One region of the Mesorhizobium sp. C264A genome, then DNA from elsewhere that is predicted to be linked to it. Evidence: predicted binding sites of a transcription regulator. Region 1 holds the regulator's gene; each other region holds the start of a gene.
The links. Region 1 encodes LexA, which represses DNA repair genes until DNA is damaged. Its sites were predicted from a motif close to TGTTCNNNNTGTGTTCNG; they were not measured.
Positions count from the first base shown of each region.

Region 2: the regulator LexA is predicted to act here: its motif matches at 6,041-6,058, upstream of NKL04_RS23125 (putative DNA modification/repair radical SAM protein).
Region 3: the regulator LexA is predicted to act here: its motif matches at 2,346-2,363, upstream of NKL04_RS24770 (YifB family Mg chelatase-like AAA ATPase).

Region 1 covers NZ_JAMYVY010000001.1:1,813,586-1,824,416, forward strand. The annotation lists gene NKL04_RS08895 (AMP-binding protein) at 1-191, shown strand, start outside; gene kynA (tryptophan 2,3-dioxygenase) at 188-1,024, shown strand; gene kynU (kynureninase) at 1,130-2,377, opposite strand; gene NKL04_RS08910 (GntR family transcriptional regulator) at 2,545-3,309, shown strand; gene lexA (transcriptional repressor LexA) at 3,515-4,297, shown strand; gene NKL04_RS08920 (ComEC/Rec2 family competence protein) at 4,291-6,747, opposite strand; gene arr (NAD(+)--rifampin ADP-ribosyltransferase) at 6,860-7,276, opposite strand; gene gltX (glutamate--tRNA ligase) at 7,739-9,163, shown strand; gene gltA (citrate synthase) at 9,345-10,676, shown strand; gene lpxB (lipid-A-disaccharide synthase) at 10,803-10,831, opposite strand, start outside.
Region 2 covers NZ_JAMYVY010000002.1:856,501-867,331, forward strand. The annotation lists gene guaD (guanine deaminase) at 1-800, shown strand, start outside; gene NKL04_RS23110 (heme-degrading domain-containing protein) at 1,113-1,619, shown strand; gene NKL04_RS23115 (glycerate kinase type-2 family protein) at 1,788-3,068, shown strand; gene NKL04_RS23120 (UdgX family uracil-DNA binding protein) at 3,335-4,801, opposite strand; gene NKL04_RS23125 (putative DNA modification/repair radical SAM protein) at 4,804-6,039, opposite strand; gene NKL04_RS23130 (glutamine synthetase family protein) at 6,159-7,544, opposite strand; gene NKL04_RS23135 (aspartate aminotransferase family protein) at 7,580-8,962, opposite strand; gene NKL04_RS23140 (hypothetical protein) at 9,118-9,570, shown strand; gene NKL04_RS23145 (WD40 repeat domain-containing protein) at 9,572-10,546, opposite strand; gene NKL04_RS23150 (CobW family GTP-binding protein) at 10,795-10,831, opposite strand, start outside.
Region 3 covers NZ_JAMYVY010000002.1:1,185,691-1,196,521, forward strand. The annotation lists gene NKL04_RS24760 (glycosyltransferase family 2 protein) at 1-961, opposite strand, end outside; gene NKL04_RS24765 (glycosyltransferase) at 1,146-2,210, shown strand; gene NKL04_RS24770 (YifB family Mg chelatase-like AAA ATPase) at 2,458-3,990, shown strand; gene NKL04_RS24775 (malate synthase G) at 4,196-6,364, opposite strand; gene NKL04_RS24780 (hydantoinase/oxoprolinase N-terminal domain-containing protein) at 6,498-8,519, opposite strand; gene NKL04_RS24785 (threonine ammonia-lyase) at 8,714-9,691, shown strand; gene NKL04_RS24790 (nuclear transport factor 2 family protein) at 9,700-10,080, shown strand; gene NKL04_RS24795 (DNA-3-methyladenine glycosylase) at 10,098-10,697, shown strand; gene NKL04_RS24800 (ABC transporter permease) at 10,702-10,831, opposite strand, start outside.

The DNA.
Region 1 (10,831 bases):
TCGAGGCGCATATCGTGCTTGTGCAAGGCGTTTCGCCGGACGCATTGACCGTCAAACGCCTGCAGGACCACGTCAAGGCAACGATCGCGCCCTACAAATATCCGCGTTCGGTGAAGTTCATCGACGCCTTGCCCAAAACCCAGACCGGCAAGATCCAGCGCTTCCGGTTGCGCGCGGAGAAGATCAATTGATTAAGCCGCACGATCCGGCGTCCGATGGCGCGCAGATGTCGTTCAAGGAGCGGATGTCCTACAGCGACTATCTGCAGCTGGACAAGGTGCTCGATGCGCAGGCGCCGCTGTCTTCTGCCCATGACGAGATGCTGTTCATCATCCAGCATCAGACATCCGAATTGTGGATGAAACTGGCCCTCCACGAGATCGGCGCCGCGATCCGCTCGATCCGCGCCGACCGCCTCGAACCGAGCTTCAAGATGCTGTCGCGTGTCGCGCGCATCTTCGAGCAGCTCAACAATGCCTGGGACGTGCTGCGCACGATGACGCCAAGCGAATACACCGAGTTTCGCGACGCGCTCGGCCAATCCTCGGGCTTCCAGTCGTGGCAGTACCGCGCTATCGAGTTCATGGCCGGCAACCGCAACCTTGCCATGCTCGGGCCGCACAAGCACCGGCCCGACCTTACGGACAGGCTGGAAGCCATCCTGGCCACGCCGTCGCTCTATGACGAGGCGCTTCTGCTTTTGGCGCGCAATGGCTTCGACATCGGCGCCGACGCCAGTCGCACGGACTGGCGCGAGACGCGCGTCGAGAACGAAGAAGTGCTGGCTGCCTGGCAAACCGTCTACCGCGACCCGCAGCGCTACTGGATGCTCTACGAACTGGCCGAGAAGCTGGTCGACTTCGAGGATTATTTCCGCCGCTGGCGCTTCAACCACGTCACAACGGTCGAGCGCATCATCGGCTTGAAGCGCGGCACGGGCGGCACCTCAGGCGCCTCCTATCTGAAGAAGATGCTGGAGGTCGTGCTGTTTCCGGAGCTCTGGACGGTCCGCACCCGGCTCTAGAGCATTTCACCGTTTAACGGAAACGGCGAAATGCTCTAGCTCTTTGATTGACGCAATTTCGGACGGAAAACCGCTTCACACTTTTCCTGAAATTGCTCTAGTTTCTCACGTAACCGCGGTCTTCACCGCGAAGCGGGCGTCCTGCCAGGCGCCGGTGCGCAGAATATCCTCCAGGACTTCGACCGCCTGCCAGACATCGCCATATCCGACATAGAGCGGCGTGAAGCCGAAACGGATGGTCGACGGCGCCCGGAAATCGCCGATCACGCCGCGCTCGATCAGCGCGCGCATCACCTGATAGCCATGCGGATGGAGGAACGACACCTGGCTGCCGCGCTGGCTGCCGTCGCGAGGACTTTCCAGTTCAAGCCCGTAGGCGCCGCATCTGGCTTCGACGAGCTGGATAAACAGGTCGGTCAGCGCGATGCTTTTTCTGCGCACCGCCGCCATGTCGACGTCGTTCCAGATATCGAGCGCGCCCTTGAGCGCCCGCATCGACAGCACCGGCTGCGTTCCGCATAGGAAGCGGCGGATGCCGCTGCCGACGGCAAAGCCCTGCTCGAAGGCAAACGGCCGCGCATGGCCCCACCAGCCGCTGAGCGGCTGGCTGATATCACCATGGTGGCGCTCGGCCGCGTAGATGAAGGCCGGCGAGCCCGGGCCGCCATTGAGGTATTTGTAGGTGCAGCCGACAGCGAAATCGGCATTGGCACGGTCGAGTTCGACCGGCAAGGCGCCGGCGGTGTGGCAGAGATCCCAGATGATCAGCGCGCCGGCGTCATGTGCCTTGCGCGTCAGCGCCGCCATGTCGCGCAACTGGCCGGATTTGTAGTTGACGTGGTTGACCAGGATGACGGCAACGCTGTCGTCGATCAGGTCCTCGATTGCGGCCGCGTCGACGCCCTCCAGCCGCAGCCGCGTTCCCGGCCGGGTCGAGGCGACGCCTTCGGCCATGTAGAGGTCGGTCGGGAAACTGTCGCCCTCGGCAACGATGACCGACCGATTCGGCCGCATGCCGAGCGCGGCGTGCAGCAGCTTGTAGATGTTGATCGAGGTTGTGTCGCAGACCACCGTCTGCCCGTCAGCCGCGCCGATCAGTCGTCCGAGCTGATCTCCCAGTTCCACCGGCATGTTGAACCAGCCAGCCGTGTTCCAGGCGCGAATGAGGTCCTGCGCCCATTCCTGCGTGGCGGCCTGCTGCAGTTCGCTGAAGACGACCGCTGACGCGGCGCCCAGGGAATTGCCGTCGAGATAAATCACGCCTTGCGGCAAGACAAAGCGTTCGCGCATGGAGCGCAGCGGATCGGCGGCATCCATTGCTTGGATTGTAGCGAGATCGGGTGTCGTGCTCATGATCCGGCGCCCCTCCATGGACAAACGCGCGCGGCGGAGCCTGCCGCCCAAACATGCCGGCGATCTTGAGTGGTCGCCCTTGAACTGTCAAACATTATATATAATTCACCCATTGAAAGGCTTTGATATATAATGATCCGCCGAGCGTTTATATCTGATGGATCACGATGCTGGATGACGAGCAGACCTCGAAGACGGAAGCGGCCTATCGCCTGCTCAGGCGCGATATTCTTGCGACCCGGCTGGCGCCTGCCGCGCCGTTGAAGCTGAGCACGCTGCGCAACACCTACGGCATCGGCTGGACGCCGTTGCGCGAGGCGCTGTCGCGGCTGGAGGCGGAACGGCTTGTGACCGCCATCAGCAACCGCGGGTTTGCGGTCGCTCCCGTCTCTCGGGCGGAGCTCGAGGATTTGGCGCGTGCGCGGCTGGTGGTCGAACTGCCCCTGCTGGTGGAATCGATCGAGGAGGGCGACCGTGAGTGGGAAGACGCGGTCGTTGCCGCCCACTATCGTCTCTCACGGTGCGGGTCTGTTCTCGACGATCCATCGGATGATGCGGTCGACGCGTGGTACGAAAAACACGATGCCTTCCATGCGGCGCTGCTCAGTGCCGCGACATCCAGCTGGCTGCTGCGCTTCAATGCGACGATTTCCGACCAATTGCATCGCCATCACCGCTTTCTGGGTCTGGCCCCGACGCTGCGCGCCGCCGCCGGCCGCACGGATGGCCACCGGAAGGCCGTGGCGGCCCTGCGCGACGCCGTGGCGATCGAACACCATACCGCCCTGATGGAAGCGGCCCTCGATCGCGACGTCGAACGTGCGAAAACTCTGATGACCGCTCACATCGGCTACACGCTGCAGGTCTATGCCCAGAGTGAACCCGGCGCGGATGCTGCGCAGCCCCATCCGAAAAGGAAGCGGCGATCGTAGCCGACGACGCAGGGCACTTTGTCTTCGTTTCACCCCGTTGCCGGCCAACGACTACGAGCGCCGCTCGCGGTGCCGAACGTCACGCTGAACAAAACGTCAACACATTCATTAAACTTTAAAAGGTTGCGGAACACAACTGGAACAGATAGTGTTTGTTCTGGGTTTGTTTTTTCTGATTCTGGTTTCAGAACCCCTGGGGGCCGCGATGCTGACGCGCAAACAACATGAGCTTCTGATGTTCATCCATGAACGCCTGAAGGAGAGCGGAATCCCGCCGTCCTTCGATGAGATGAAGGAAGCGCTTGACCTCGCCTCCAAGTCCGGCATCCACCGCCTGATCACGGCGCTTGAGGAGCGCGGTTTCATTCGCCGGCTGCCGAACCGGGCGCGCGCGCTGGAAGTGCTGCGGCTGCCCGACTCGATCGCACCAGGCCTCAATGCGGCGAGGAAGTTTTCGCCGAGCGTCATTCAGGGCAGTCTTGGTCAAACCGGCCAAGGGCAAGGCGGCCAGGGACAAGGCGCGATGGGCCAAGGCGGTATCGGCCGCCAGATCAAGCCGGGCTCGCCGTCGCGTTCGATGTCGGCCGGCAATGACGACGCCGTTTCGGCGGTGTCGATCCCGGTGATGGGACGCATTGCTGCCGGTGTGCCGATCGACGCCATCCAGCATCAGACCCATTCGATCTCGGTGCCGCCTGACATGATCATGGGCGGTGAACACTACGCGCTCGAGGTCAAGGGCGATTCGATGATCGAGGCCGGCATTTTCGATGGCGACACGGTCATCATCCGCAATGCCGACACAGCCAGCCCCGGCGAGATCGTGGTGGCGTTGGTCGACGATGAGGAAGCGACCCTGAAACGCTTCCGCCGCAAGGGCGCCTCGATCGCCCTGGAAGCCGCCAACCCGGCCTACGAGACCCGCATTTTTGGACCGGACAGGGTGAAGGTGCAGGGCAAGCTTGTCGGATTGATCCGGCGCTACTGAGCCGGCTTGGGTTTGTACTTTTCACGCTGGTTGTAAGGCGGCAGGCCGCGCGCTTCGCGGGAGAAGCGGCGCTGCTCGTGCCAGGGGCGATACGGCTTGTCGACGGCGAAGCGGATGGTTGGCGCTGCAGCTGCCGATTGCGGATCGAAGAAGACGGCGGCGCTGCCGTCGCGGGCCAGCTGTTTCTTCGTCACGACCAGCACCAGCGGGTCGCGGCACGGATTGTAGGCCGTGGCGTCATCGATGACGATCAGGCTAGCGAAGGCACAGGCCGGCCGCGCCGTCTTGCGGTCTTTGGCAAGGGCTACAATGGCTCCGGAAGGGTGTCGGGCGATACAGAGATCGCCCATGCAATAGAAGGGCGACCCGGGCGGCAGATCGAGCGGATCGAGATCGAACCGCGTATCTGTTGCCTCGAAAATCTCGGGCGGGATAATGGTTTCGGCCCGCAGCGCCCGTTTCCAATTGTCCGTGGTGAATTCGTTGGAGCGTTCGCGGTTGAGGGCGAGTTCGCCGCCACCTATCGGCATGGCCACCAGATGTGCGTCCTCGGATATGAGCACGTCGGGCGTAAGCACCTGCGGCACCGTCAACAGGCCGGCCAGCGCGAAAGGCACGGCCGCCAGCCTGAGCCAGGTGGTGGCCATGGTGGCGATGACGAGGGCGACCGCCACCAACAGCACCGAGCGGATGGAGATCAGCCCGACGGCGTCGACCGGCGAGCGCTCGGAAATCCAGGCCGATATAGCGATCATCGCCATCAGACCCTTGCCCATCACATAGAGGAACGGCCCGTCGGCGCCGAACGGCATCGCCAGTGCGCTGAGCACGGCAAAGGGCATGACGATCAACGAAACAATCGGCATCACGGCCAGATTGGCGATCAGGCTGAGCGGCGACACACGCTGAAAATGCCAGATGGCGAACAGCAAGGTTGCACTGCCGGCGATGATCGAGGTCATGGCGAGGCCGCCCATGGCCAGCGCGAATTTTCGCGACAGGAAGCCGACGAAGGAGCGCTTTGCCAGCGGCGTTCTCACCTTGTCGGCGCGGTAATCGGCCCAGCCGGCATAGGCGCCGACAAGGGCGGCGGTGGCGGCAAACGACATCTGGAAGCTGGGACCGACCACCTCGTGCGGCGACACCAGGATGACGGCGATGGCGGAGATCGCCAGATTGCGCATGGTGAGTGCGGCGCGATCAAACAGCACGGCGACAAGCATGACCGCCAGCATGATGAAGCTGCGCTCGGCGGCAACCACGACGCCTGAAATAACGAGATAGGCGGCGATGGAGACGAGTGCTGCCACTGCTGCATATTTCTTGACTGGGCGGCGCGAAGAGAAATCGGGAAACAGCGCAAAGGCGCCACGCAGCAACGCCATGATGGTGCCGGCAACCAGCGCCATGTGCAGGCCGGAGATGGAGATGATGTGGTAGATGCCGGTGCGCCGCATCGCTTCGTTGACCTCGTCCGGGATGCCGGCGCGCACGCCGACAATCAACGCCGCGGCAATCTCGCCTTCGGCGCCGCCGATCTTGCCCCTGATATGGTCGGCAATGTTTTCGCGCGCGTTCTCGATTGCCGAGGAGAGCCGTGCGGTCAGCGGCGGCGGTCCCTGCGTAGCAATGGTTTTCGGATTGCCGAGAAAGAAGCCGCTGCCGCCGATGCCGGTGAAATAGCTGTCGAAGGAGAAATCGTAGCTCTCCGGCCGCACCGGACCGGTCGGCGGCAACAGCCTGGCATAGCCGGTGATCAGGGAGCCGGCGGTCATATCGGCGGGAACGGTCCGCGCCGAGAGCCTGACCCGCTCCGGGGCGTAGCGCAGCTTGGGGTAAGCGGTCGAAACCACGTCGAGCGTCAGCCTGATGCGCCCGCTCTCCATCTGTTCGAGACTGACGACGCGGCCGGTCAGCCGTGTCTGGATCTCGGAGCCGAGCATCTGCGTTCCGGCGCGCCAGGTCTCGACCTTGGCGGCGACGACGCCGAGCGCGCACAGCATCGCGGCCATGCAGAACAGATGCGTCCTCGGCCGAGGTCGCGTGGCGACAGCGCAACATGTCGCCAGCACCACAATGGCGATTGGCTGCGCAAAGCCGGGCTCGCCGGCCAGCGAGAAATAAATGATGACGCCGGCCGCCAGGAAAACCGGCACCAGCAGGAAGGCGACGCCCCGGTCGAGCTCCGTGTTGGCGGCCACGGCAAGGCTGCGGCGGAGCGCGGGCCATGACGGACGGCGAAGCCGTCTGCGCAGACGGGCGATAGATCCGGGCGCTGTGGCTTGCGCCGGCAAGGCGTGACCGGGCAGCGCAGGCGCGACGCCGGGATGCGGCTCCGGCAGCGCGAGGGGCAGCGGCTCGGCATAGGGACTATCGGCAAACAGCGAGCGTTCGCTGACGCTTGCCTCGGCGCCTTCGCCTTCCTTCGTGCCCCGGCCACGTCCAGCCATCGGGTCTGCCCCTTGCGCCCCAGACCTCCTATGCTACATGAACGCGCAAAGCGCGAAAGTCCGTGCGGTCGCGTCCACCGCGCCGGAATTGACCATCACTCGCCAAGGACGCTCAATCCTCAATCATATCCCGGCCCTCCGCCCTCAGGCGAGCAAGCCCATCGTGCATTGCCTTCAATTGTTCGGGTGTATGACCCTGCCATTCAGCGAGCTCCCCCAGGATGAGTAACGGATCACGGGAGCGGTAGGATTTCGTCGGATTGCCGGGAAATTTTTTATCGGTCAGGTTAGGGTCATCCATGAAAAACCCCGTCGGCTTTACGATGTAAATCCTTCGACGACCGTCACCCGTTGCAAGCTCTGCTCCCCAGATGGCGGCTTCCAGTGTCTGGGTGAAATAGATCCATGACAGTGGTTTACCTCTGAAATTGGAAGGGTGGCCGACGCTCAGCAGATCCCCGGGTTTCAAATCCGCCCGGGTGCCATGGTAGAACGGATCACCCTCCGTATGGTCAGCGTTTCTGGTCATCGGTAGTCCTTCTTTCAATCATGCTTCCTTAGTGGCGAGACCGGACTGCACACAGTTGCGGTGTTCACGATAATGATTGCAGAAAGGTCAATATGCGTGACCAAGCCAACGCTGTCACGGCGGCGTTGTAGTCGGGCAGTGCCGCCTCCGTGAAGAAATGTCCGCTCGTCAGAGGAGGCTACCACCGTCGCAGCGATGTTCCAGGCACTGTGACGGACGCTGCAGCCGAATGAAACCCAGACATTGACGCTGCTGCCAAATGAGGTTGCGCGGAGGTGCGAACAGATTTTGTGCTACAAGGCTCCGGCGCCCGTTGACGCAACCGATAATTGGCGACGTGCCCCGGCCTCATCCAGCCATCGGGTCTGCCCCTTGCGCCCCAGACCTCCTATGCTACATGAACGCGCAAAGCGCGAAAGCCCGCGCGATCACGCCCCGCTTTCCAAGGTTCCCGAGAGTTCCATGTCCGACACGGTCGTCACCCGTTTTGCCCCCTCGCCCACCGGCTATCTGCATATAGGCGGCGCGCGCACCGCACTGTTCAACTGGCTGTACGCCAAGCACACCGGCGGCACGATGGTGCTGCGCATCGAGGACACCGACCGCGAACGCTTCAACGAGGCGGCGACACAGGCCATTCTGGATGGGCTGACCTGGCTCGGCCTTTCCTGGGACGGTGAGGCCATATCGCAGTTCGAGCGCGCGCCACGCCACCGGGAGGTGGCCGAGGAGCTGGTGCGCCTGGGCAAGGCCTATTACAGCTACGAGACCCCTGCCGAGCTCGAGGCGATGCGCGAGGCCGCACGCGCCAAGGGCTTGCCGCCGCGCTACAATGGCGCGTGGCGCGATCGTGCCCCCTCGGAGGCGCCTCCCGGCGTCAAGGGCGCCATCCGCATCAAGGCGCCGACCGAGGGCGAAACCGTGGTGCACGACCGTGTCCAGGGCGAGGTGCGCTTCCCCAACAAGGACCTCGACGATTTCATCATCCTGCGCTCGGACGGCAATCCGACCTACATGCATGCCGTCGTCGTCGACGACCATGACATGGGCGTCACCCACATCATCCGTGGCGACGACCATCTGACCAACGCCGCGCGCCAGACGGTGATCTACAACGCCATGGGCTGGGACGTCCCGTCGATGTCGCATATCCCGCTGATCCACGGCGCCGACGGCGCCAAGCTGTCGAAGCGGCACGGCGCACTCGGTGTCGAGGCTTATCGCGCCATGGGCTATCTGCCCGAGGCACTGCTCAACTATCTGGCGCGGCTCGGCTGGAGCCATGGCGACGACGAGATCATGTCGATCAAGGACATGATTTCGTGGTTCGACATCGGCGATGTCAACAAGGGTGCGGCGCGCTTCGACTTCGCCAAGCTCGAGTCAATCAACGGCGCGCATATGCGCAAGATGGCCGATACCGAGCTGTTCGAGATTTTCGTCGCCACTCTGCCATACCTCGAAGGCGGATCTGCTATCGCCGCCCGTCTCGACGACGCCAGGAAGGCGCAGCTGCTGGCCGCCTTGCCGGGCCTGAAAGAGCGCGCCAAGACGCTGGTGGAACTGGCCGATGGCGCGGCCTTCCTGTTCGTCGAGCGGCCGCTGCCGATCGACGAGAAGGCGGCAGCACTGCTCAGTGCCGACGCGCGCGCGATCCTGCGCGGCGCACATGCCGCTTTGCAGACTGTTTCGGGCGATTGGTCGGCTGCCGCGGCTGAAGCCGCGGTGCGCGAGTTCGCAGCGGCCGGCGGCCACAAGCTCGGCGCCGTGGCCCAACCGCTCCGGGCGGCCCTTACCGGCCGTAGCACCTCGCCCGGCGTGTTCGACGTGCTTGCCGTGCTTGGCCGCGAGGAAAGCCTGGCGCGGATTGCGGATCAAATCGATTAGGAGCGAGCTGGCCCAAAAAGATTGGCATTGAAAGGCGGGTTTCGCAGTGCAACATTAGGCCTTGGCCCAATCAGGCACGCACCTCCCAAAATGCGGTGGCGAGTTCGCGCATTCCGGTGATTTCGACGTGTCGTTTGCAGGAATTGCCTTGCCGGCATGAGGAACATGAAGGAGTTTGAGAATGAGCGAAGCTGCGACAAGACTGGAAACCGGCAGCAAGACGACGCACCCGTCGACTGCCACGCTCGAACTGGCCGGCAAGACGCATGAATTCAAGGTGCGAAGCGGGTCGGTCGGGCCCGACGTCATCGACATCGGTGCGCTCTACAACACCACCGGCGCCTTCACCTACGATCCCGGCTTCACTTCGACGGCGAGCTGCGAGTCGGCGATAACCTTCATCGACGGCGATGCCGGCATCCTGCTTCACCGCGGCTATCCCATCGACCAGCTGGCCGAGCATGGCGACTTCCTCGAAGTCTGCTACCTCCTGCTCTACGGCGAACTGCCGACCAAGGCACAGAAGGACGATTTCGACTACCGGGTGACGCGCCACACCATGGTGCACGAGCAGATGTCGCGCTTCTTCACCGGCTTCCGCCGCGACGCGCATCCGATGGCTGTAATGTGCGGCGTGGTCGGCGCGCTGTCGGCCTTCTATCACGACTCCACCGATATTTCGGACCCGTATCAGCGCATGGTCGCCTCGATGCGGCTGATTGCCAAGATGCCGACGATTGCGGCCATGGCCTACAAATACCATATCGGCCAGCCCTTCATTTACCCGAAGAACGAGCTGAACTTCGCCGCCAACTTCCTGCATATGTGCTTTGCGGTTCCGTGCGAGGAATACAAGATCAATCCGGTGCTGGCGCGCGCCATGGAGCGCATCTTCATCCTGCATGCCGACCACGAGCAGAACGCCTCGACCTCGACCGTGCGGCTTGCAGGCTCGTCGGGCGCCAATCCGTTCGCCTGCATCGCCGCCGGCATCGCCTGCCTGTGGGGCCCGGCGCATGGCGGCGCCAATGAGGCGGCGCTCAACATGCTGGGAGAAATCGGCCATGTCGACCACATCCCGGAATTCATCGCCCGCGCCAAGGACAAGAACGATCCGTTCCGGCTGATGGGCTTCGGCCATCGCGTCTACAAGAACTACGATCCTCGTGCGAAAATCATGCAGAAGACGGCGCATGAGGTGCTCGGCGAACTCGGCATCAAGGACGATCCGCTGCTCGACATCGCCATGGAGCTGGAAAAGATCGCGCTGACCGATTCCTACTTCATCGAAAAGAAGCTCTATCCGAACGTCGATTTCTATTCCGGCATCACGCTGAAGGCGCTGGGCTTCCCCACCACCATGTTCACCGTGCTGTTCGCGGTCGCCCGCACCGTCGGCTGGATCGCGCAGTGGAAGGAAATGATCGAGGACCCGCACCAGAAGATCGGCCGCCCGCGCCAGCTCTATACCGGCGCCCCGGAACGCGACTACGTGCCGATTGCGAAAAGGTGAAAGAGAGTGAATGGTGAATGGTAAGTAGTGAATAGCAGGTAGTAAGTAGCAGCTTGATTATAATCGAGAGTGCGTTAATCCTATTCACTATTCACTATTCACTATTCACTATTCACTATTCACTCGCTAAGCCCTATTCGCTCTCCCGATGTGGC
Region 2 (10,831 bases), on a different contig from region 1:
TCGACACGCCGCAATCCGGCTATGACGATACGAAGGCACTGATTGCGGAATGGCACGGCAAGGGCCGCCAGCTTTATGCGATCACGCCGCGTTTCGCCATCACCTCTTCGCCCGAACAGTTGGAGATGTCGGGCGCGCTCTGCCGCGAGCATCCCGATCTGCATATGCAGACGCATCTGTCGGAAAACCACGCCGAAATCGCCTTCACGCAAAAACTCTATCCGCAGGCGCGCGACTACACCGATGTCTACGAGCAGTATGGCCTGCTGGGGCCAAAGAGCCTGTTCGGCCACTGCATCCATCTCTTGGAACGCGAGGCCGATGCGCTGTCGGACAGCGGCTCGGTGGCGGTGTTCTGCCCGACCTCGAACCTGTTCCTCGGCTCCGGCCTGTTCGATTACCAGCGCTTTCGGCGCCGCGACAAGCCGCTGCGCATCGCCGCGGCCAGCGATGTCGGCGGCGGCACCAACTATTCGATGCTGCGCACCATGGACGAGGGCTACAAGGTGATCGCGCTGACTGGCGAAAAGCTGAACCCGTTCCAGTCCTTCTGGCAATTAACACGTGGCAATGCCGAGGCGCTGTCTATGGCGGACAAGGTCGGCACGCTGGATGAAGGCACCGATGCCGACATCACCGTGCTCGACGCCCGCGCCACGCCGGCGATGCGGCTGAGGATGGCGACTGTGGAGACGCTGGCGGAGGAGCTGTTCCTGCTGCAGACGCTGGGCGACGACCGTGCCGTGCGCGAGGTCTATGTCGCGGGGCGGCCGGCCAAGAGTGATATGATCGCGGGTTAGGACTCATCATCCGCGCGGGACAAGATGATGATTGCGCCTGGTTGCCAAGAGGTTCCCCCACTCCGTCGCCGCTTCGCGGCGCCACCTATCCCCCTCCGGAGGGAGAGGAAGGGAGCCTTTGCTTCGGAGGACGGGCGCCGGTTCGGACAGCTTTGCGCCCTTCCTCTACCCCGTCGATCGGGGAGAGGTGTCGAGAGAAGCTCGACGGAGTGGGGGGGGCGATCCTGGCGGGGCAAGACCACCACCGCGACGAGACCTTGACCGGGCGGAGCTTGTCGTACACACGATTTGTGACGATTTCGGAGAACAAAAATGGCCGCCGCAGACGACATCGCTCTGATCCAGAAACAGGAAGAGACGCTGGTCTTCCCGGCCTTCGACGAGGCCGTCGCGTTCAAGGTCGGCGCGGCGATCCGCGAGCGGGCGCTGGCCGAAAAGCTGCCCATCATCATCGATATCAGGCTGTGGGATCGGCCGCTGTTTTATGCCGCGATGCCCGGTTCAAACGCCTCCAACCCCGACTGGGCACGACGCAAGATCAATGTGGTCAAGCGCTACCTCAGGAGCACCTATCGTCTGGTGCTGGAACAGCAGCGACCGGACCGCACCTTCAAGGTCGGCGAGGGGCTGGATATTGCTGATTACGTACTGGCCGGCGGCGGGTTTCCGGTGACTGTAAAGGGTGCCGGCGTCATCGGCGTCATCGCCGTCTCCGGCCTGCCGGAACGCCAGGATCATGGCGTCGTCGTCGATGCACTGTGCGATCATCTCGGCGTCGATCGGACACAATTGGCGCTGCCGCCGGAAGGTAAATCGTGACGTTGGCGCTGCCCCTCATCCGCCTGCCGGCACCTTCTCCCCGTATAGTGACGGGGAGAAAGGACAAGCTCGAGCGCTGGCGATCCCCTCTCCCCGTCTTTCACGGGGTGAGGGTGAGGGGCAGCGCCAACGTTTGCTCATTTTGAAAACCGCCAGTTACGGCCAAGGATAACCGTGCTCGATCCCAAATCCTTTCTCATCTCGATCTTCAATGCCGCTGTTGCCGCTGCCGATCCTGAACGGACCATCAGGGATCATCTGCCGGCCAGGCCCAAGGGCCGCACCATCGTCATCGGCGCCGGCAAGGGCTCGGCGCAGATGGCGGCGGCATTCGAGAAGGTGTGGGATGGCCCGATCGAAGGGCTGGTCGTCACCCGCTACGGCTATGGCGCCAGATGCGAGCGCATCGAAATCATCGAGGCGGCACATCCGGTGCCGGACGCTGCCGGTCTTGAGGCGTCGCGGCGCCTGCTCGAAAAGGTGCAAGGGCTGACTGCGGACGACCTGGTAGTGGCGCTGATATCGGGCGGAGGATCGGCGCTGCTGCCGTCGCCTGCCGCCGGCCTGACGCTCGCCGACGAAATCGCCGTCAACGAGGCGCTGCTTGCCTCCGGCGCGCCGATCGCGGCGATGAACACAATCCGCAAGCATCTCTCGACCATCAAGGGCGGCCGGCTGGCAGCTGCCGCCTGGCCGGCCAAACTGGTATCACTGGTTGTCTCTGACATTCCCGGCGACAACCCGGCGCTGGTGGCCTCCGGCCCGACCGTGCCCGACTCCGGCAACCGCGCCGATGCGCTGGCCTCGATAGCGGCCTACGGCATGAAACTGCCCGACGCCGTCATGGCGCACATCAACTCGCCAGAGGCCGATGCGCCAGATCTGGATGACCAGCGCTTTTCACGCAATGAAGTGCACCTGATCGCCTCGGCTGGCGTGTCGCTGGAAGCGGCAGCCGCTGAGGCAAAACGGCAGGGCATCGAAGCCGTCATCCTCTCCGATTCCATCGAGGGCGAGGCGCGCGAGGTCGGTGGCGTGCATGCAGCCATTGCGCGCGAAGTGGCGACGCGCAACCGGCCGTTCAAAAAGCCGGTGCTGATCCTGTCCGGCGGCGAGACGACCGTGACCTTGCGGGCCCCTGTTGACGGAAAAAGGGGCAAGGGCGGCCGCAACTCCGAATTCCTGCTCGCCTTTGCCATCGGCATCAGCGGCGCGGAAGGTATTCATGCACTGGCCGCCGATACCGACGGCATCGATGGCTCGGAAGACAATGCCGGCGCCTTTGCCGATGGCTCGACTGTCTCGCGCATGCGTGCCGCCGGCATCGACGCCAAGGCGATGCTGGCCGGCAACAATGCCTGGACGGCGTTCAACGCGATCGGCGATCTGTTCGTGCCGGGGCCGACGGGTACGAATGTGAACGATCTGAGGGCAATCCTAATCAGTTAATCTGGCCGTGGCGGCCGAAGTTTTCCAACGTTGGATTCACGACCGTGAAGCCACCCAGCTTCGTCATCCCTGGGCGAAGCAGGAGCGAAGCTCCGTCGCGAAGACCCCTGGGATCCATTCCGTGATGTTAGCCGTCGAGCGCAACGGCATAATTCTGCACCGTAGCAGCGTGCAAACGTCGCGGCATGGATCCTCGGGTCTGCGCTGCGTCGCTTCACTCCTTGCTCCGCCCGCGGATGACGATGTCGCTGAGGCTTTCGCTCATCTCACGACCCCATCAGCCGCTTCACCTCTTTCATATCCTTTAGGAACCGCTCGCGCTCAGCCTCCTTGTCCGTCGGCTCGTGAATGCGCAGGATAAAGGAGGGGTGGATGGTGATGAACACGCGCAAGCCATCCTCGCGTTCGATCAACTGGCCGCGCATTTTCGTCACGGCAATGGCCTTGCCCAGCAGCGACAACGCCGCCGTTGCCCCAAGCGCCACGGCGAGGTCCGGCTTGATCAGCTCAAGCTCCCGGCCGATCCACCAGCGGCAGGCCTGGACTTCGCCGGCATTTGGCTTCGAATGGATGCGGCGCTTGCCGCGCGGCTCGAACTTGAAATGCTTGACGGCGTTGGTGACGTAGACTTTTTGCCGGTCGACGCCTGCGTCATCGAGAATTGCATCGAACACTTTGCCCGCTGGCCCGACAAAAGGTTTGCCGGCGAGATCTTCCTGATCGCCCGGTTGTTCGCCGACGAAGACCACTTTGGCATCATCCGGCCCCTCGCCGAACACGGTCTGTGTCGCGTCGCGCCACAACGGGCAGCGGCGGCAGCCTTTCGCGGCTTCGCGTAGCTCGGAAATGGTGTTGGCGTCATCGTCCGGCGCCTCGGCCGGCTCGCGCTTCGGCCAATGTTTCGCCTGCAGCTTGGCGTGGTGCGGCGCCGGCGTTGTCGGCAGTCTGGCAATCATATCCCTGGCGGCCTCGTCCGCTCCTGCGATCAGATCTGGAATGAGCGAGGCCTCGGGAAGGTTCCGCCAATATTTCTTCGGCATCTCCTTCTGCATCGCCTTCACCTTGAGCCGCGCCGGGTTGAAGATGTTTTCGAAATAGGTCAGCCACAACGCCTCGGTGTCGTCCTGATCGGGTGCATCGCCCTTGGCCGCACCCGGCCCGATCGCCAGCCTTTCGCCGTTCCAGTCGGCGGAGGCATAGGGCGTCAGGATGGTCCAGCGCATGCCGGTGAACCGCCGGACGAAGAAATCCGCGTTGCGCTCGACAATGAAATGCTCCGGCTCGAACCAGGCGACGTAGCGCTCGTTCTCGCCGTCGCCGATCTTCCGGAAGCGTACGAAGGCATGCATCTTATGGCTGTCGCGCCGCACCGCCTTTTCCATGGCTTCGAGCCGCCTGGTGTCGGGATCGGATGCGATCGCCAGCAGTTTCGGCTCGGTGCGCAGGCGCCAAAGCATCCAGTAGAGAAAGGCAAACCGGCCGGGGTCGGAGTGGCAGAAGGCCGTTTCGGCATGGGCGATGAACTCGCGCGGGACGGTAAGCTGCGCGCCCTCTGGCACCGCCGGCAAGGCATCTTGAGTATCATTGGCGTCGGACCCGACACCCCAACTAATATCCTCAGGTCGGACCTCATTCAGCGCCAGACGCCGTGCCGCATCGCGCCAACCGGCGAAATCGGTCTGGCTCGCTAGCCGGACAGTGTATCGGGCAAGGTCGAGCTGGGCCGGCTGCATGGTCAAAACAGAGACAGTTGTTCGCAGGACTTTACGATCGTGTCGCGCAAGCCGGTCTTGTCCGTTAGTCCACCCGGCGACCAGCCTTCGGCGATGATGAAGGGCCTCAGCTTGGCGATCGAATGGCAGATCCGTCCGACATCTTCCAGCCGCATGTGTCGGTGGCGGCGGGTTTCAAGGATCTTCGCCACCACCTTGGTGCCCAGACCCGGAACCCGCAGCAGCGCTTCCCGATCGGCGCGGTTGATGTCGACGGGAAACCTCGCCCGATTGCGCAAAGCCCAGGCGAGCTTGGGGTCAATGGCGAGATCGAGCATGCCGTCGCTGCTGCCGGCGAGGATTTCCGGCTGCGAAAAGCCGTAGAAGCGCATCAGCCAGTCGGCCTGATAGAGCCGGTGCTCGCGCATCAGCGGCGGTTTCTGCAGCGGCAGCGACGATGACGAATCCGGGATCGGGCTGAAGGCGGAGTAATAGACGCGCCGCAGATGGTAGCTGCCATAGAGCCGCGCACTGGTGTGCAAGATGCCGTCGTCGGATGTCTTGTCGGCGCCGACGATCATCTGCGTCGACTGACCTCCGGGCGCAAAGCGTTCGCGCTTCTTGGTCCTCAGCGTCGGCTCGGCTTTTTCCTCCATCTTCCGGCGCAGGTTCGCCATGGAAAGGCGGATCGTTTCCGGCTTCTTCTCCGGCGCCAGTTTCTTGACGCCCTCATCGGTCGGCAGTTCGACGTTGATAGACAGCCGGTCGGCGTAGAGCCCGGCCTGCTCGACCAGTTCGGCCGAGCTTTCCGGAATGGTCTTCAGATGAATATAGCCGGAGAATTTTTCGTCCAGCCGCAGCCGCCGCGCCACCTCCACCATCTCGGCCATGGTCTCGTCGGGCGAACGGATGACGCCGGAGGACAGGAAGAGGCCCTCGATGTAGTTGCGCCGGTAGAAATCCATGGTCAGCTTCACCACCTCGTCGATGCTAAAGCGGGCGCGGCGCACATTCGATGACGAGCGGTTGATGCAGTAGCTGCAATCGTAAATGCAGAAATTGGTGAGCAGGATTTTCAGGAGCGAAATGCAGCGGCCATCCGGCGCGTAGGAATGGCAGATGCCCATGCCTTCTGTGGAGCCGATACCGCCGGATTGGAGCGAATCCTTCTTCGCCCAGCCGGACGAGGCGCAGGAAGCATCGTATTTGGCGGCGTCAGACAGGATTGCCAGCTTTTCACGGACGGTAGGTGCGCTCATCCGTTCATGATATGTTCTTGAAGGCTGCAGCGCCACCTCATTTGATGCAGGCGGCGAAAAAGTAATCGCCGCCTGATCGTCGGGCTAGCAGGACGACTGCCCGAGTTCCAGGCGGTCTCTCAGACCTCATGGAGGTAGAGGTGGTAATCCAGCTCGCTGACGGTGCGGGCGACGCGCAGATACTCCGACTGCTTGATCGCCACGAAGGTGCGATGCAGATCCTCGCCAAGCGCCTCTTTCAGGAAGCTCGATGCCCGCGCCGCCTCGATCGCGGCGCGCCAGTCGACCGGCATGGTCGTGCGCGTGATGGCGGCTTCATAGCCATTCCCAGTGGTTTCGGGGCCGGGGTCGAGGCCTTCATCCAGACCCTTGATGATGCCGGCCAGCACCGTTGCCGCGATCAGGTAGGGATTGGCGTCGACACCCGACGGCCGGTGCTCGATGCGCCGGTTCTTGGCGTCGCCCGCCGGGATGCGCAGCGCCACCGAACGGTTGTTGACGCCCCAGGTCGGCGCCACCGGCGCATAGGACTGCGAGACGAAGCGCCGCCAGGAATTGGCGTGCGGCGCAAACACCAGCATCGATTCGGCCATGGTCTGGATCAGCCCGCCGAGCCCCTGCAGCAGCGGCAGCGACCAGCTTTCGCCGCCAGCCTCGGCAAAAACGTTGCGGCCGTTCTTGTCCTGCAACGAAACATGGAAATGCATGCCGGAGCCGGCGTATTTTTCGATCGGCTTGGCCATGAAGCAGGCGGTGACACCATGGCGGCGCGCCTGCGCCCGCACCAGCCGCTTCAACATGACGAGGTCGTCGGCCGCCCGCATGACATCCTTGCGATAGTTCAGCGTCAGCTCGTACTGGCCGGGCGCGTATTCGGAAATCACCGTTTCGGCCGGAATGCCTTGCGCCTTGGCCGCGGCATAGATGTCGGAAAACAGCGGCTCCATGCCGTGCAGATGGTCGACGGAATAGACTTCCGTCTTGGCCGAGCGGCGGCCGTCGAGCACGGCGTCCGCCGGCTTTACCTTGCCGTCGGCGTCACGCTCATTGGCAAGCAGGAAAAATTCGAGTTCGAAGGCGCCGGCGGGATAGAGGCCCTTGGCCGCCAAGATGTCGACCTGCCTGGCCAGCGCCAGCCGTGGGTCCGACGACATAGGCTGTCCCTCGAGATGGTACATCGCCATCAGCAACTGGCCGCGCGGCGGGTTCGTGCCGTAAAGCGGCACCAGGGTGCCGGGGATCGGCCAGGCCCTGAGGTCGCCATCGCCGGTCGTCCAGATCAGCCCGGTTTCGTGAACATCCTCGCCGGTGATGTCGAGGCCGAGGATCGAGATCGGCATGTGGCGGCCGCCCTCGAAGATGCTTTTCAGCTCATGCCGGCGCACGATCTTGCCGCGGCCGACCCCGTTGGCGTCGGTCAAGACGATATCGAAGGCTTCGATTTCGGGATGGGCGTCGAGAAAGGCTTGCGCCTCGGCGGGCGTCGAGCCCGAAGGTGAAGTCATGATTAGTGTACTCGAGTTTGGCTTGGCAGCTTGTCTCATGCCGTCAGCCTTGCCGCAACCGTGGCGAAGGCGGTGATCAGCCGGTTGACCTGGGCGCCGGTGGTGGCCGGTGAGATCAGCATCATGTTGTGAAAGGGCGCGATCAGCACGCCCTGGTTGACCAGCGCGACATGGATAGCCGCCTCAAGCTCCGGCGCATGGGCAGTCTCGGCTTCGGCGCCGTTCCTGAGCGGGCCAGGGGCGCAGATGAACTCGACGCGGGCGCCGACGCGGGCGACATGCCAGGGCAGATTGTAGCGATCGATGACGCCGGTCAGCCCGGCATCGAGCCGCAGGGCGAGGCGATCCATCCGGGCATAATTCTCCTGCGTCATCACCTCTTCGAGCGTTGCGCGCATGGCTGCGAACTGCAGCGGGTTCGCCGACAGCGTCGTGCCCATGCCGGAATAGCCCGGCTCCTTGGTTCGGTTGTAGTCGGCATAGCGCGAGGCGACCTCGTCGCTCATGCCCCACACGCTTGCCGGCACGCCACCGGCGATCGGCTTGCCCAGCACGAAAAGGTCGGGCTGCAGCCCGAATTTTCTGGTGTAGCCCCCTGGGCCGGTCGAGATGGTGTGGGTCTCGTCGATCAGCAGCAGCGTTCCGGCCGCGCGCGTCAGTTTGCGCAAGGCGTCGTGAAAACCCGGATCGGGCAGCACCATGCAGGAATTGGTCAGCACCGGCTCAGCAATGACGCAGGCGACATCCTTGTCCTTGAGCGCTGCTTGCAGCGCGGCGACATCGTTGAATTCAATGACCTTCGCCGTCTTGGTCAGGTCGCGAAACTCACCCGCCAGCCCCGGCCGATTCACGGGCTTGCCGTCGACCATCCGGACCATCGTCTCGTCGACCGAGCCGTGATAGCAGCCGTTGAAGACCAGTATCTTTTCGCGGCCGGTGACGGCGCGGGCGACGCGCAGCGCGAAGCGGTTGGCGTCGGTGGCGCTGGTGGCGATCTGCCAGAACGGCAGACCGAAACGCTGTGTGAGCAGCGGCCCGATGGCCAGCGCATCCTCCGAAGGCAGCATATAGGTCAGGCCGCGCCCGGCCTGGCGGCGGATGGCGCGCGCCACCGGCGGCGGCGAATGGCCGAACATCGAACCGGTGTCGCCGAGGCAGAAATCGTCCAGCCTGTTGCCGTCGATATCCGTGATGGCGGCGCCCTTGGCGCTTTCGACCAGGATCGGGAATGGCGTCGGCCAGTCGTTCATCCAGTGCATCGGCACACCGCCGAAGAAGCCTGGCAGGCCGTTACCGACCTTGGCCTGCGATTTCGGCCGCGCCTTGCGGAAGGTGTTCGCCTCGCTTGTCCGCAATGCAGCGATGCGGTCACGGCTGATACCGCCAATGGACGCCTTTGAACTGTTCGTGCTGTACATGAAATCCCTCTCGGCCGGCACACTACCCAATTGGCGACGGCAACCGCAATTGGCCGTGTTGGTGCGCTGCATTGGGTCAGCAGCAAGTTCGGCAGACTTGACCTTCCGGCGCAGTCGGGCGCCAATGCGATCGGGTCTGTGGTTTGGGGAGAAAAATGCGGACGATCATCTGCGCTATTGCGCTACTCTTGTCGGCCGCTGCGGCTTCCGCATCGGGCGGCGTCTGGTGTTCCGTCGATGACAAAGCGGTGCAATTCGAGGTCGGCGCCGGGGTCACCAGAGGTATGGGCGGCCCGACCTTCAATTTTCGCGGCGATCTCGAGATACTTGGCCGGCCGGAAGGCGACAGTCTGCGCAAGACCGTCTTCGAGGATTCCGACCTCACCCAGTACTGGCTGGACGACAAGGAGTTGCGGCTGAACATCTACCACGAGCATCCGCTCGGCGTTAAATTCAACTCTGTCGAACTGACGATCCTGACCAAGACCAGTGACGAGGGCGTCTATGGCGGCCGGTACACGCTTGCCGTCTACGACAACGCCGCCGACACGGAACAGGACGGCAAGCCGAAAGAATTGACCGGCAAGGTGTCGTGCGGAGCCGAATAGGTCACGCCGAGATATCGATGACGCCGCAGTCGCCGGCGGCACTGCCGAAGGCGACCCGGCGCTCTTCCTTGTCCCACATCATCGCGGTGATGGCGCCCATGCCCGGGCGGCGCAACAGCACCTCTTTGGCATCGGCAAAGCGCACCGCCATGACCATGCCGTCATCATAGCCGACGGCGACGACATCCTGGCTCGGATGGCAGGCAACCGATGTCACCATGGCGTTGCCGCGCGTGCCGAGCTCCAGCGGCGCCTTGCCCATCGGGCCGTCCTTGCCCGAAAACGGCCAGACGATCGCCGCCGGCGCGCCGGAACTCGCCAGCCACTTGCCCTTCACGCTCCACGACAGGCTTTTGACCTTGCCGGGATAGCCGGTCATGCGCATGTGCTTGCCGTCGGCGAGCTTCCAGCCATGCAGCGCGTTTTCCTGCATGGTGGTGACGAGGAAGGCGCCATCCGGCGAGAAGGTGACGCCGGTATGGGCACCGGCCCATTCCAGCTCCACCGGCTTGCCCTCGGCGGCCGGGAAATGCAGCGTCGCGCCATTGTAGCGGGCGACGCCGAAGCGTATGCCCTTGGGGGAGAAGGCCAGCCCCTCGACCGAACGCGGATGGGCAAACTCTTTGGTCTTGCCGTCGGCAAAGCGCACGAACGCAGTCTTGCCTGTGGCATAGGCGATAGCGCCTTGCGGCCCGGCGGCGACGCTGGTGATCCACTTCTTGCCGGCGCTCGCCAATTCGCCGACGGTGCCACCTGCGGTGACAGCAAAAATCTTGCCGTCCTCGCCGCCGGTGACCAGGCGGTCGTTGGCGGCGTCATGGAACGTGGAGAGCAGGCCGTCATTGGCCTGAATTGCCTTGTGGCCGTTGTCGAGCCTATGAACTGTCCCATCGGCCAGCGCAAAATGCGGCACGTTGTCGAGGAAGACGGCGGCAAGGCAGTGACCTTCCAGGTCGAGGGGAGCAACTGTGGGCATCAGGACCATTCCAATGAAGCTGTCACCACTCCCGGGAAGCCATTGAGGCGGCCAGGCCTGGCGTCAACCTTCCCCTTTGTGGGAGAAGGTGGATCGGCGCGCAGCGCCGAGACGGATGAGGGGTGTTGGACGGATCGCCGTCGGTGCCGAGCTGGAGCACCCCTCATCCGACCTCGCTTCGCGAGGCCACCTACTCCCACAAGGGGAGAAGGAAGAGCGGGCAGCGCTAGCGCCATAGAGTCCGGAAATCAAGCCGCCTGGCAGGCGTCAAAGCTCTTCTTCAGC
Region 3 (10,831 bases), on a different contig from region 1:
CGGCGTTCTTTTCCAGCAATGCAAAAGCCGCAGACAGTCCGATCAGGTCGACCAAGGTCCTGCGCATTGAGTGGCGGGAGATTAAATGCTCCAGTCCCGGCGCCACTTCGCACCAACGATTGGCCAGTGCCCGCCGTATCGCTATTTCAGTATCAGGCGACATCCTGCCGAGGCCAACTCCGGTACCCAGGATGCGCCCGTCCGCCCAGCCATTGCCGCCGTGAAGCCGATAACTGCCAAGAGCCCGCCCAATCCTCACGGTTCCGCCGATCATATGGGCGGCACGAGCCATATAACCATCGGCACATATCTTTATTTCGTCCGGATCGGATGGACGCATGATTTCAAGCGGAGCTCGACGAAACATCATCCCCGATGTGGTTGACCAAAACCAACCCACGGTGCCCCGATCAATAAATAATAATGTCGGGTCAGCTTCGGTGTCGACATGCAGGTAGCCGCTCATTTTCGGCATCGATCGCGGGTCATTCAGGTGGAATACGGGATGACCGCCCGCAAGCAGTTTGCCGGCCGTATCTATCACCACCTCATCGGAGCTCGACATCGCCGCGATACGGGTGTGGCTGAGATGCGCTCTCACATGGCATTCTATGAAGTCAGGGTGCCAAGCATCGTCACCGTCAAGAAACGAGATCAGGGGCCCGGCTGTCGCGTCAAGCCCGGTCATCATTGTTGCCATCTGCCCGCCATTTTGCAGTCGGGGCAGAAAGCGGAAACGACTGTCGCCAAGCTGGGACAGACACTCTTCAATCCTTCGGCGGGAAGCGTCGGTCGAAAAATCATCGACCACCACGCACTCGAACGCAGTGTATGTCTGCGCCGCTACGGATCGGATCGCAGTGTCGATGAATGCCTCTTGATTGAAACAGCCTACGCAAACGGATACGGTTGGTAGCGCGATGTGAGAACCAGCCCCGCTTGGGACGATGTTTTCTTTCAAGAGGCGCTTCTCCGTACACCAGATTTGATCGCCTGAGATATTCCGTCGATCAACTGGCGATGTTTCTTTGCCAAATTTCTCTCTGTCGAAGCGAGTTTTGCCCCGCACTCAAGATCGCAATTGCCGCATGTTGACCCTACAGCACGGGTATCGCCCTCCTACCAAATTCGAGATTGTCAGAGCCATGCTGCGTCATGGCCACAAACTCAGAAAGGGGCACCCTTCCGCGAAGTCGCAACCTGCTCTTCAGGCCAGTTTGCTGTCTGACGATCCGTTCATATCCTATTCGGGAATGTCCGGTACGCCGCTCGGATTAGCAAGTCATATGCCTTTCCTTCCACGCGGCCACCGCGCCTGGTTTCTCATCTCGCCAACCTGGTCCATCGAAAGCAGTGCTAGCGTCAAAACCATCCGGACCTATGCCGTTCTGCATAGACTCAAGAACCCCCGTCACTCGCTAATCTTCCTATCCAACACTCAGGCCGAGGCTGATCTGTTGAATCAGTCCGGCGAGGCCGCCGTCCTGCACAACAAGACGTCAACAACCTCCGAACACATATTCAGGCCTCTCGATGACGTCCCTGTAGAATTTGATGCAATCTACAATGCGCAACTGGCTCCGTGGAAGCGCCATGACTTGTCGCTTGGCATCCAGCGTTGCGCATTTGTCTTCTATCGAGATTCAAGCGGGTCCTCCACGACGGAGTCGGAAAGAGCACGAATAAATCGGCATAGGGAGCTCGCGCCGCATCACGTCTTTATCAACGAGTTTGACGGCACCGGCAAGCCGGTCCGATTGGCACCGGCTCAGGTGAACACGCATCTAAATCGTGCAGCCGTGGGAATCTGTCTCTCTCACCTGGAAGGACCAATGTTCGCCAGCACGGAATATCTTCTCGCGGGCCTTCCAGTGGTCACGACGCCGAACCATGGCGGCCGAGACCTTTATCTGGATGACGACTATTCGCTCACAGTTCCACCCGATCCTCGATCCATCGCGGAGGCTGTCTTAGCGCTGAAGGAGCGACGAATTCCCCGGGATTACATTCGTTCGCAAACTTTGAAACGAATCGAACGAGACCGCGGGCGGTTCATAGACCTTGTAAACGAGATTTTTCTGGAGAGCGGCTCTTCGCGCCGGATCGCCATGCCTTGGCCTTTCCGATATCCTGTCATGGAGTGGCTTCCACCGCAGGTCGCGATCGATCGATCGCTTTCAGGTTCGGTCGATGCCTTCATCACCGCTTAGAAAGCAACAGCCTCAGATTGCCGAAGGGCCTAGTCGCCTTGTTAACGCGGTCGAGGAGGCGGAGCAGCCGTTCCATTGCTTAACCATCTTCCGTTTTTGCAACCGGCACAGCGCGCTGCAACCACCACGAATGCATGTTCCTGTAATGTTCTTGCCTTGGCCTAAAATCTATGGTTGTCTTGTCCTGACGTCGCTCGCGGTCTGAACCACAAGGCCGAGGCGAGCCGATATCCGGGGGCAGAGCAAGATGGTGGCGCGGGTTCGCACGGTGGCTTTCCAGGGCATCGAGGCCGTGCCGGTCGATGTCCAGGTGATGATCGCGCCGGGCAAGGTCGGCATGCAGATCGTTGGGCTGGCCGACAAGGCGGTGGCCGAAAGCCGCGAGCGCGTGCAGGCGGCACTGCATGCGTCGGGGCTGTCGATGCCGTCGAAGAAGGTGACGGTCAACCTGGCGCCTGCCGACCTGCCCAAGGAAGGGAGCCATTACGACCTGCCGATCGCGCTCGGCCTGATGGCTGCACTCGGCGCCATTCCGGGCGACATGCTGGCCTCCTATGTCGTGCTCGGAGAATTGTCGCTCGACGGCACCATTGCCGCGGTCGCCGGTGCGCTGCCGGCGGCGATCGGTGCCAATGCCGAGGGAAAAGGCCTGATCTGCCCGTTCGGCTGCGGGCCGGAAGCGGCCTGGGCGGGCAAGGATTTCGACATATTGGCGCCGCGCAGCCTGATTGCCATCGCCAATCATTTTCGCGGCACGCAGGTGCTGTCGCGGCCCGAGCCCGGCATCCATGTCTCGGCCCGCGACCTGCCCGACCTTTCAGACATCAAGGGCCAGGAAAGCGCCAAGCGGGCGCTGGAAGTGGCGGCGGCCGGCGGCCACAATCTGTTGATGGTCGGGCCTCCCGGCTCGGGAAAATCGATGCTGGCGCAGAGGCTGCCCTCAATTCTGCCGCCACTGGCGCCCAAGGAACTTCTTGAAGTCTCGATGATCGCCTCGGTGGCCGGCGAGCTCGGCGAAGGCAAGCTCACCGACCGGCGGCCGTTCCGCGCCCCGCACCATTCGGCTTCGATGGCGGCAATGGTCGGCGGCGGCATCAGGGCGCGGCCGGGCGAAGTATCGCTTGCCCACAACGGCGTGCTGTTCCTCGACGAGTTTCCCGAATTCACGCCGCAGACCTTGGATGCGCTGCGCCAACCGCTGGAGACCGGCGACTGCATGATCGCGCGCGCCAACCACCGCGTCACCTATCCAGCGCGCATCCAGCTGGTGGCGGCGATGAACCCGTGCCGTTGCGGCATGGCCGGCGAGCCCGGCTATCGCTGCCTGCGCGGCGAGCGCTGCCGCACCGACTACCAGGCGCGCATCTCAGGCCCGTTGCTCGACCGCATCGACCTCAGGATCGAGGTACCGGCGGTCTCGGCCGCCGACCTGATCCGGCCCGACCGAGCGGAGAAAAGTGCAGCCGTCGCCCAGCGCGTGGCGCGCGCCCGCACCATCCAGCGCGAACGGTTCGAGCGGCTGGGCGTTACCAGCGCCACCACCAACGCCCATTGCTCGCCTTCTGTTATCGAGGACATCGCTGCGCCGGACGCAGCAGGCCTGTCGCTGCTGAAAGACGCCAGCGAGAAACTCGGCTTTTCTGCGCGCGCCTATCACCGCGTGCTCAAAGTGGCGCGCACACTGGCTGACCTCGACGCCAGCGAAACCGTCGGCCGAATTCACCTGGCCGAGGCGATTTCCTACCGCATGATGTCGGAGCGGGTAGCGCAGGCGGCGTAAGGGGAGGGTGCAGCGAAGCGGCGGGGTGGGGTCACCGAAGAATGCTCGACCTTTTTTTTGAAGCCGAGCCGAGAAAGGGCCTCTGCGATGACATTGCTTGTAGTGTAGTCCGAAGGGAGTCGGCGCGCTTCACGCAGGACCCCTCCCGGCCCTTCGGGCCACCCTCCCCTCAAGGGACCCTCAAGGGGGAGGGAGACGCCGGCGCTCAGGCCCGCTCTTTCGCCTTCAGCTCCAGCCGCCGTGCGTGCAGCACCGGTTCCGTATAGCCGTTCGGCTGCTCGCGGCCCTTGAACACCAGATCGCAGGCGGCCTGGAAGGCGATGGAATTGTCGAAATCGGCGGCCATCGGGCGGTAGAGCGGGTCGCCGACATTTTGGAGGTCGACGATCGCCGCCATGCGCCGCAGCGAATCCATCACCTGAATTTCGGAGCAAACCTTGTGGTGCAGCCAGTTGGCGATGTGTTGCGAGGAGATGCGCAGCGTGGCGCGGTCTTCCATCAGGCCGACATCGTTGATGTCGGGCACTTTCGAGCAGCCGACGCCCTGGTCGATCCAGCGCACGACATAGCCCAGAATGCCTTGCGCATTGTTGTCGAGCTCGCGCTGGATCTCGTCGGGGGTCCAGTTCGGCCGCACCGCCACCGGCACCGACAATATATCATCGAGCTTCGCCTTCGGCCGGCTCTTGAGCGCCGCCTGGACGGCATGGACATCGACCTTGTGATAGTGCGTGGCGTGCAACGTCGCCGCCGTCGGCGACGGCACCCAGGCGGTGTTGGCGCCGGCCTTGGGATGGGCGATCTTCTGTTCCAGCATCGCCGCCATCAGATCGGGCATCGCCCACATGCCCTTGCCGATCTGGGCATGACCGGCCAGCCCGCATTCGAGCCCGGCGTCGACATTCCACGCCTCATAGGCGGAAATCCAGGCGGCCTGCTTCATGTCGCCCTTGCGGATCATCGGGCCGGCTTCCATCGAGGTGTGGATCTCGTCGCCGGTGCGGTCGAGGAAGCCGGTGTTGATGAACACGACGCGTTCCCTGGCGGCGCGGATCGCCTCCTTGAGGTTGACGGTGGTGCGCCGCTCCTCGTCCATGATGCCCATCTTGATAGTGTTTTTGGCCATACCGAGCAGCGCTTCGACGCGGTCGAAAATCTCGACTGCGAAGGCGACTTCCTCCGGCCCATGCATCTTCGGCTTCACCACATACATCGAGCCCGCGCGGGAATTCATCCGACGCCCGTTGGCGCCGACATCGTGCAGCGCGATCAGCGCCGTCATCGCCGCATCCAAGATGCCTTCCGGCACCTCGTTGCCATCGCGGTCGAGGATGGCCGGATTGGTCATGAGGTGACCGACGTTTCGCACCAGCATCAGCGAGCGGCCAGGCAAGCTCAGCGCGCCACCACTGGGCGCGGTCCAGGCGCGGTCCGGATTGAGTTTGCGCGTGAAGGTTTTGCCGCCCTTGCTGATTTCCTCCGCCAGATCGCCCTTCATCAAGCCGAGCCAGTTGCGGTAGACGATAACCTTGTCCTCGGCATCCACCGCCGCGACCGAATCCTCGCAGTCCTGGATGGTGGTCAGCGCCGATTCCAGGATCACGTCGGCAATGCCGGCCGGGTCGGTGCGGCCGATCTGGTTGGTGCGGTCGATGAGGATCTCGATGTGCAGGCCGTTCTGGACCAGCAGGATGGCTTCCGGGTTGGCGCCGTCGCCGCGATAGCCGGCAAATTGTTTCGGGTTGGCCAGCGTGGTGCCGCCGGCGCCGGCGCCGAGCCGCAAGGTGCCACCCGAAGCCGTCAGCCCGTTCACGCCGGCCCATTTGCCCGAGGTGAGCGGCACGGACTCGTCCAGAAAACTCTTCGCCCAGGCAACCACCTTGGCGCCGCGCACGGGGTTGAAGCTTTTACCCTTCTCGGCGCCACCGGTCTCGGCAATGGCGTCGGTGCCGTAGAGCGCATCGTAGAGCGAACCCCAGCGGGCATTGGCGGCGTTGATCGCATAACGCGCATTCATCACCGGCACCACCAGCTGCGGCCCGGCAACGGTGGCGATCTCGGGGTCGACATTGTCGGTCGACACGGAAAAGGCCGGCCCTTCGGGCACGACATAGCCGATCTCACGCAAGAAGCTTTTGTAGGCCTCCATATCGATGGGCGCGCCATTGGCGCGGTGCCAGGCGTCGATCTGTTCCTGCATGGCGTCGCGTTTGGCCAACAACGCCCGGTTCTTCGGCGCGAGATCATGGACGATGGCCGAAAAGCCGTTCCAGAAGGCGTCGGCGGCAATGCCGGAACCGGGCAGCGCTTCGCCGACAAAGTCATGCAGTTCGCGGGCAATCCGCAATCCGGCGATCTCGACGCGATCGGTCATCAGGGCTTCTCCAGATGAAAGGCTTTGCGGCCTTTGGCATGTCGGGGGTGAGGGGTCAATTCAGCTTAGGGTGAAGGCGGGGATTTTGAAGCTGCTGATCTCCCCCCAAGGGGACCCCAAGGGGGGAGATTACCTAAACCGCAATCCTCGGCCGACCCGATGCAACCGCCACCACATGCGCTTCGATAAACATCCGTTGGGCCTCAACCGTAGACACCTTGAACTCGGTCGAAACGTCGATCTCGGCATTATCCGTGCCGGCATCCTTCGCGCGCGCGGCTACGATCGCCCGCACATCAGCCTCCGCTGCCGCGATCGCCTTGGCCTCGTCGGTGAAGTCGCGCACCGTTTGCCCCGACGCGACCCGGAACAAACCTTCCTTGGGCTGGCTGACGCGGGCTTCGGCCGAGACGCGGACCTGGCCGACGACGGCGCCGAGCGCGTTGGCGACGTCGGTATCCTCCGGCACCACGCACTCATTACCGACCAGCTCGGCCAAGCCGGCATAGTGCAGCGGCGCCGAGGCGCCGAGGCCAATGACCGGACGATCGAGCGCGACGCTGAGCCTTGCGATGCCGGGATGGGAATCGACGGCGCGCTGCACCAGCGCGTGCGCGACGGTGGCGGCGCCATCCAGCCCATCCTCGGCAAAGGCTGTCTCCAGAATGTATTCGGCCGACCAGCGCGTGAGCGTCAGCAGCACGCGTTCGGAAATCACCTCCGGAGACGGCGCGATGTACTGGCCTCGCCCATCACGCTTGCGGGCAAACAGTTCGGCGCCGAGCCGGGCCGCAAGCGGGTCCCAGTTGGCCTGCTTGCCGAGCACATGGGCGGCGTCCGAGGGGGTGAAGCCCGAGATATGCACAAGACCGCGCGAGACCAGCCGGTTCAGCGTGGCGTTCTGGGCGTTCGAGGTGAGCAGCCTGTCGATGGCGAGCGGCACGGCACCAATCAGTTCATACAGTTTCGCCTCGGGCGAGGTCAGGCCGGCGGCGAGCCTGTCCGGCACGCCGGTGCGCAACGCAAAGCGGCCGTCCATGCGGCCGGGGTTGGGCGCCCTGAGCTGGCGCTCGAGCTCCGATGTCACGGAAACACCATGCATCATGCCGGCCAGCGCCAGCGGCACCAGGCGGCGCGGCCCGAGCAGGATTTTCGGGTTGAGCGCGCCATCTTCCAGTGCCACCTCGGAATCGCCGCCGAGGCCGAAAGTGCGCATGGCGACCGCCTCGACCATGGTGCGGAAGCCGCCGACAGTGGCGCCTTCGGGATCGAGCCGAGGACGGCCGCCGTCGAGCACGGCGACATCGGTGGTGGTGCCGCCAATGTCGGACACCATGGCGTTGTCCAGGCCCGTCATGTGGCGGGCGCCGACCAGGCTGGCGGCCGGGCCGGACAGGATGGTCTCGATCGGCCGCTGGCGGGCAAACGCCGCCGAAACCAGCGCGCCATCGCCGCGCACCACCATCAGGGGGGCTACGATGTTGCGGGCCTCCAAAAATCCTTCGGTTGCCGCCACAAGCCGGTCGATCATCGAGATCAGCCTGGCGTTGAGCAAGGTGGTGAGCGCGCGGCGCGGGCCGCCGAGCTTGGCCGACAATTCGTGGCTGGCGGTGACCGGCAGGCCGGTCTTTTCGCGGATGAAGTCGCGCGCGGCGAGTTCATGCACCGGGTTGCGGGTGGCGAAATAGGCGCAGACGGCAAAGCCCGACACCGAGGCGCCGAGTTCAGGGATCGCCGCTTCCAGCCCCGACAGATCGAGCTTGGCCGCATTGCCGTGCACGTCATGGCCGCCCGGACAAAACACCACCGGATCGGTGCCGAGCGCGGTCTTCAGCCCGTCGCGCGCAAGGTCGGCCCCGGTAAAGCCGATCATGATGAGCGCCACACGCCCACCCTGGCCCTCGACCAGCGCATTGGTGGCGAGCGTCGTCGACATCGACACGAGTTTGATGGCGGCCGGATCGGTGGCCGATTTTTCCAGCACCGCATCGACCGCGCCGGAAATGCCGACGGCAAGATCGTGCCGCGTCGTCAGCGCCTTGGCCTTGGCCAGCACCTTGCCTTTTGGCCCGCCTTGTTCCGACCACAGCACGGCATCGGTATAGGTGCCACCGGTGTCGATACCGAGAAAAAGGGGTTTTGGCTTGGCGGTCATGTCTGGCGGTCCGGGATTCTGCTCCCCGCCCTTAGCCGATACGGCCCGGCTGATAAAGGCGGGAGAGGTGGGCCAGTTTGACCCTCGTCGCCGCTCATGCCCGTCAAACTTTGTAACGGTCACATTTTTTCATTGGTGCGTGGCCTGCCTTTGCGTGCACCATGCTCCGAACTCATCGCTTTCAGGACTTCGCCATGACCACGCTTCCCGGCATCGCCGACATCCATGCCGCCGCCGCGCGGCTCTCCGGCCTGATCGCCGAAACGACCTTGATCGAATCGCTGGAACTCAACAAGCGCTTCGGCGGCCGCATCCTGTTCAAGCCGGAGACGCTGCAGCGCACCGGCTCGTTCAAGTTCCGCGGCGCCTACAACAAACTGTCTTCGCTGAGCGAAGAAGAGCGCAGCCGCGGCGTCGTCGCCTTCTCCTCCGGCAACCATGCTCAGGGCGTCGCCGCGGCGGCTGCCATGTTCGGCGTCAAGGCGGTCATTGCCATGCCGGCCGACGCGCCGGCGATGAAGATCGCCAATGTCCGCAAGATGGGCGCCGAAGTGGTGCCGTTCGACCGCTTTCGCGACGACCGCATGACGGTGGTGCGACCCTACATGGACAAGGGCATGGTGCTGGTGCCTCCTTTCGACGATCCGGCCATCATCGCTGGCCAGGGCACGATCGGTCTCGAACTGATGCGCCAGGCAAAAGCGCTCGGCGTCAGCCTCGATGCGGTCGTCATTCCCTGTGGAGGCGGCGGCCTGACGAGCGGCATTTCGATCGCCGTCAAGGATGCCTCGCCGGCCACAGCAGTCTGGGCCGTTGAGCCCGAGCATTTCGACGACACCCGCCGCTCGCTGATCGAAGGAAAAAGGGTTTCCAACGAGCCCGGCCACAGTTCGATCTGCGATGCCATCCTCACCGCAGAGCCCGGTGCCATCACCTTCGAGATCAACCGCAAGAACCTCGCCGGCGCCATCGCCGTCTCCGACAAGGCGGCCGCACAGGCGGTGCGCGACGCCATGGCCCATCTCAAGCTGGTGGTCGAACCCGGCGGCTGCGTGGCGCTGGCGGCGCTCTCGTCAGGCGAGATCGAACTGTCGGGCAAATGCGTCGCCGTCGTGCTGTCAGGCGGCAATGTCGATTTCACCACCTATGCCGAGATCATGGCCGCGGCCTGAGAACCGATATGGCAGACGCTGAGATAAGGGCGGCTCTCGATCGCCATTGGGCTGCCTCCGATGCCAATGATCTCGAGACGGAGCATCAGATCTATCGCGAGGACGCGGTGCTCGATTATCCGCAATCAGGCGAGCGCATCAGCGGACGGCACAACATCCAGTCGTCGCGCGCCACGCAGCCCAACCGGAAGCGCTTTGCCGTGCGGCGGATCACCGGGTCAGGCGACCTCTGGATCACCGAATATGTCCTGACCTATGACGGGATTCCGTCCTATACGGTGAGCATCATGGAGTTCGTCGATGGCAAAGTGGTTCGCGAGACCCAGTATTTCGGCGATCCGTTCGAGCCGGGGCAGTCGCGCGCGCAATGGGTCGAACGGATACCTTGAAACACGGCGGCGGTAGCATGACCGGCCACCATCCGCTCGATCGTGCCGAACTGCCTGATGATACGGCCGATCTCGCCCGCTATCTCATCGGCAAGCTCGTGGTGCGGGAATTGCCGGAAGGCATCGTCGGCGGCCGTATCGTCGAGACCGAGGCCTATGTCACCGGCGACGCCGCCGGTCACGGCTATCGCGGGATGACGCCGCGCAACCGTTCGATGTTTCTTGACGCCGGGCACGCCTATGTCTATCTCGCCTATGGCGTCTCCTGGATGCTCAATGTTTCGAGCGAGGGGCCAGGGACCGGCACCGGTGTGCTGATCCGGGCGCTCGAACCGCTCGAAGGCATCGCCATCATGCGGCAGAACCGGGGCGTGGAGCGCCTGCGCGACCTGGCGCGCGGGCCGGGACGGCTCGCACAGGCATTGCGGATCGACCGTTCGCTGGACGGCCTCGATCTGTGCCGCCAAGGCCCGCTATGGCTGGCAGCCGACGGGCATCAGGCCGGCGACATCGGCCAAGGCATCCGCATCGGCATCACGAAGGATGCGGACCGCCCGCTGCGGTTCTATGTCAGGGGCAGTCCGTTCGTCAGCGGTCCGCGATCGCTCAATTCCTGAACGCTCAGTCGAGCGTGCGCCTGAACCGCACCAATGCGACGCCGGCAAACAAGGCCACGAACCCGACCAGCCAGGCGATCTCGCCCGCAACCGCCGGCAGTTCAGCGCCCTTCAGCATCACCGCGCGGGTAATG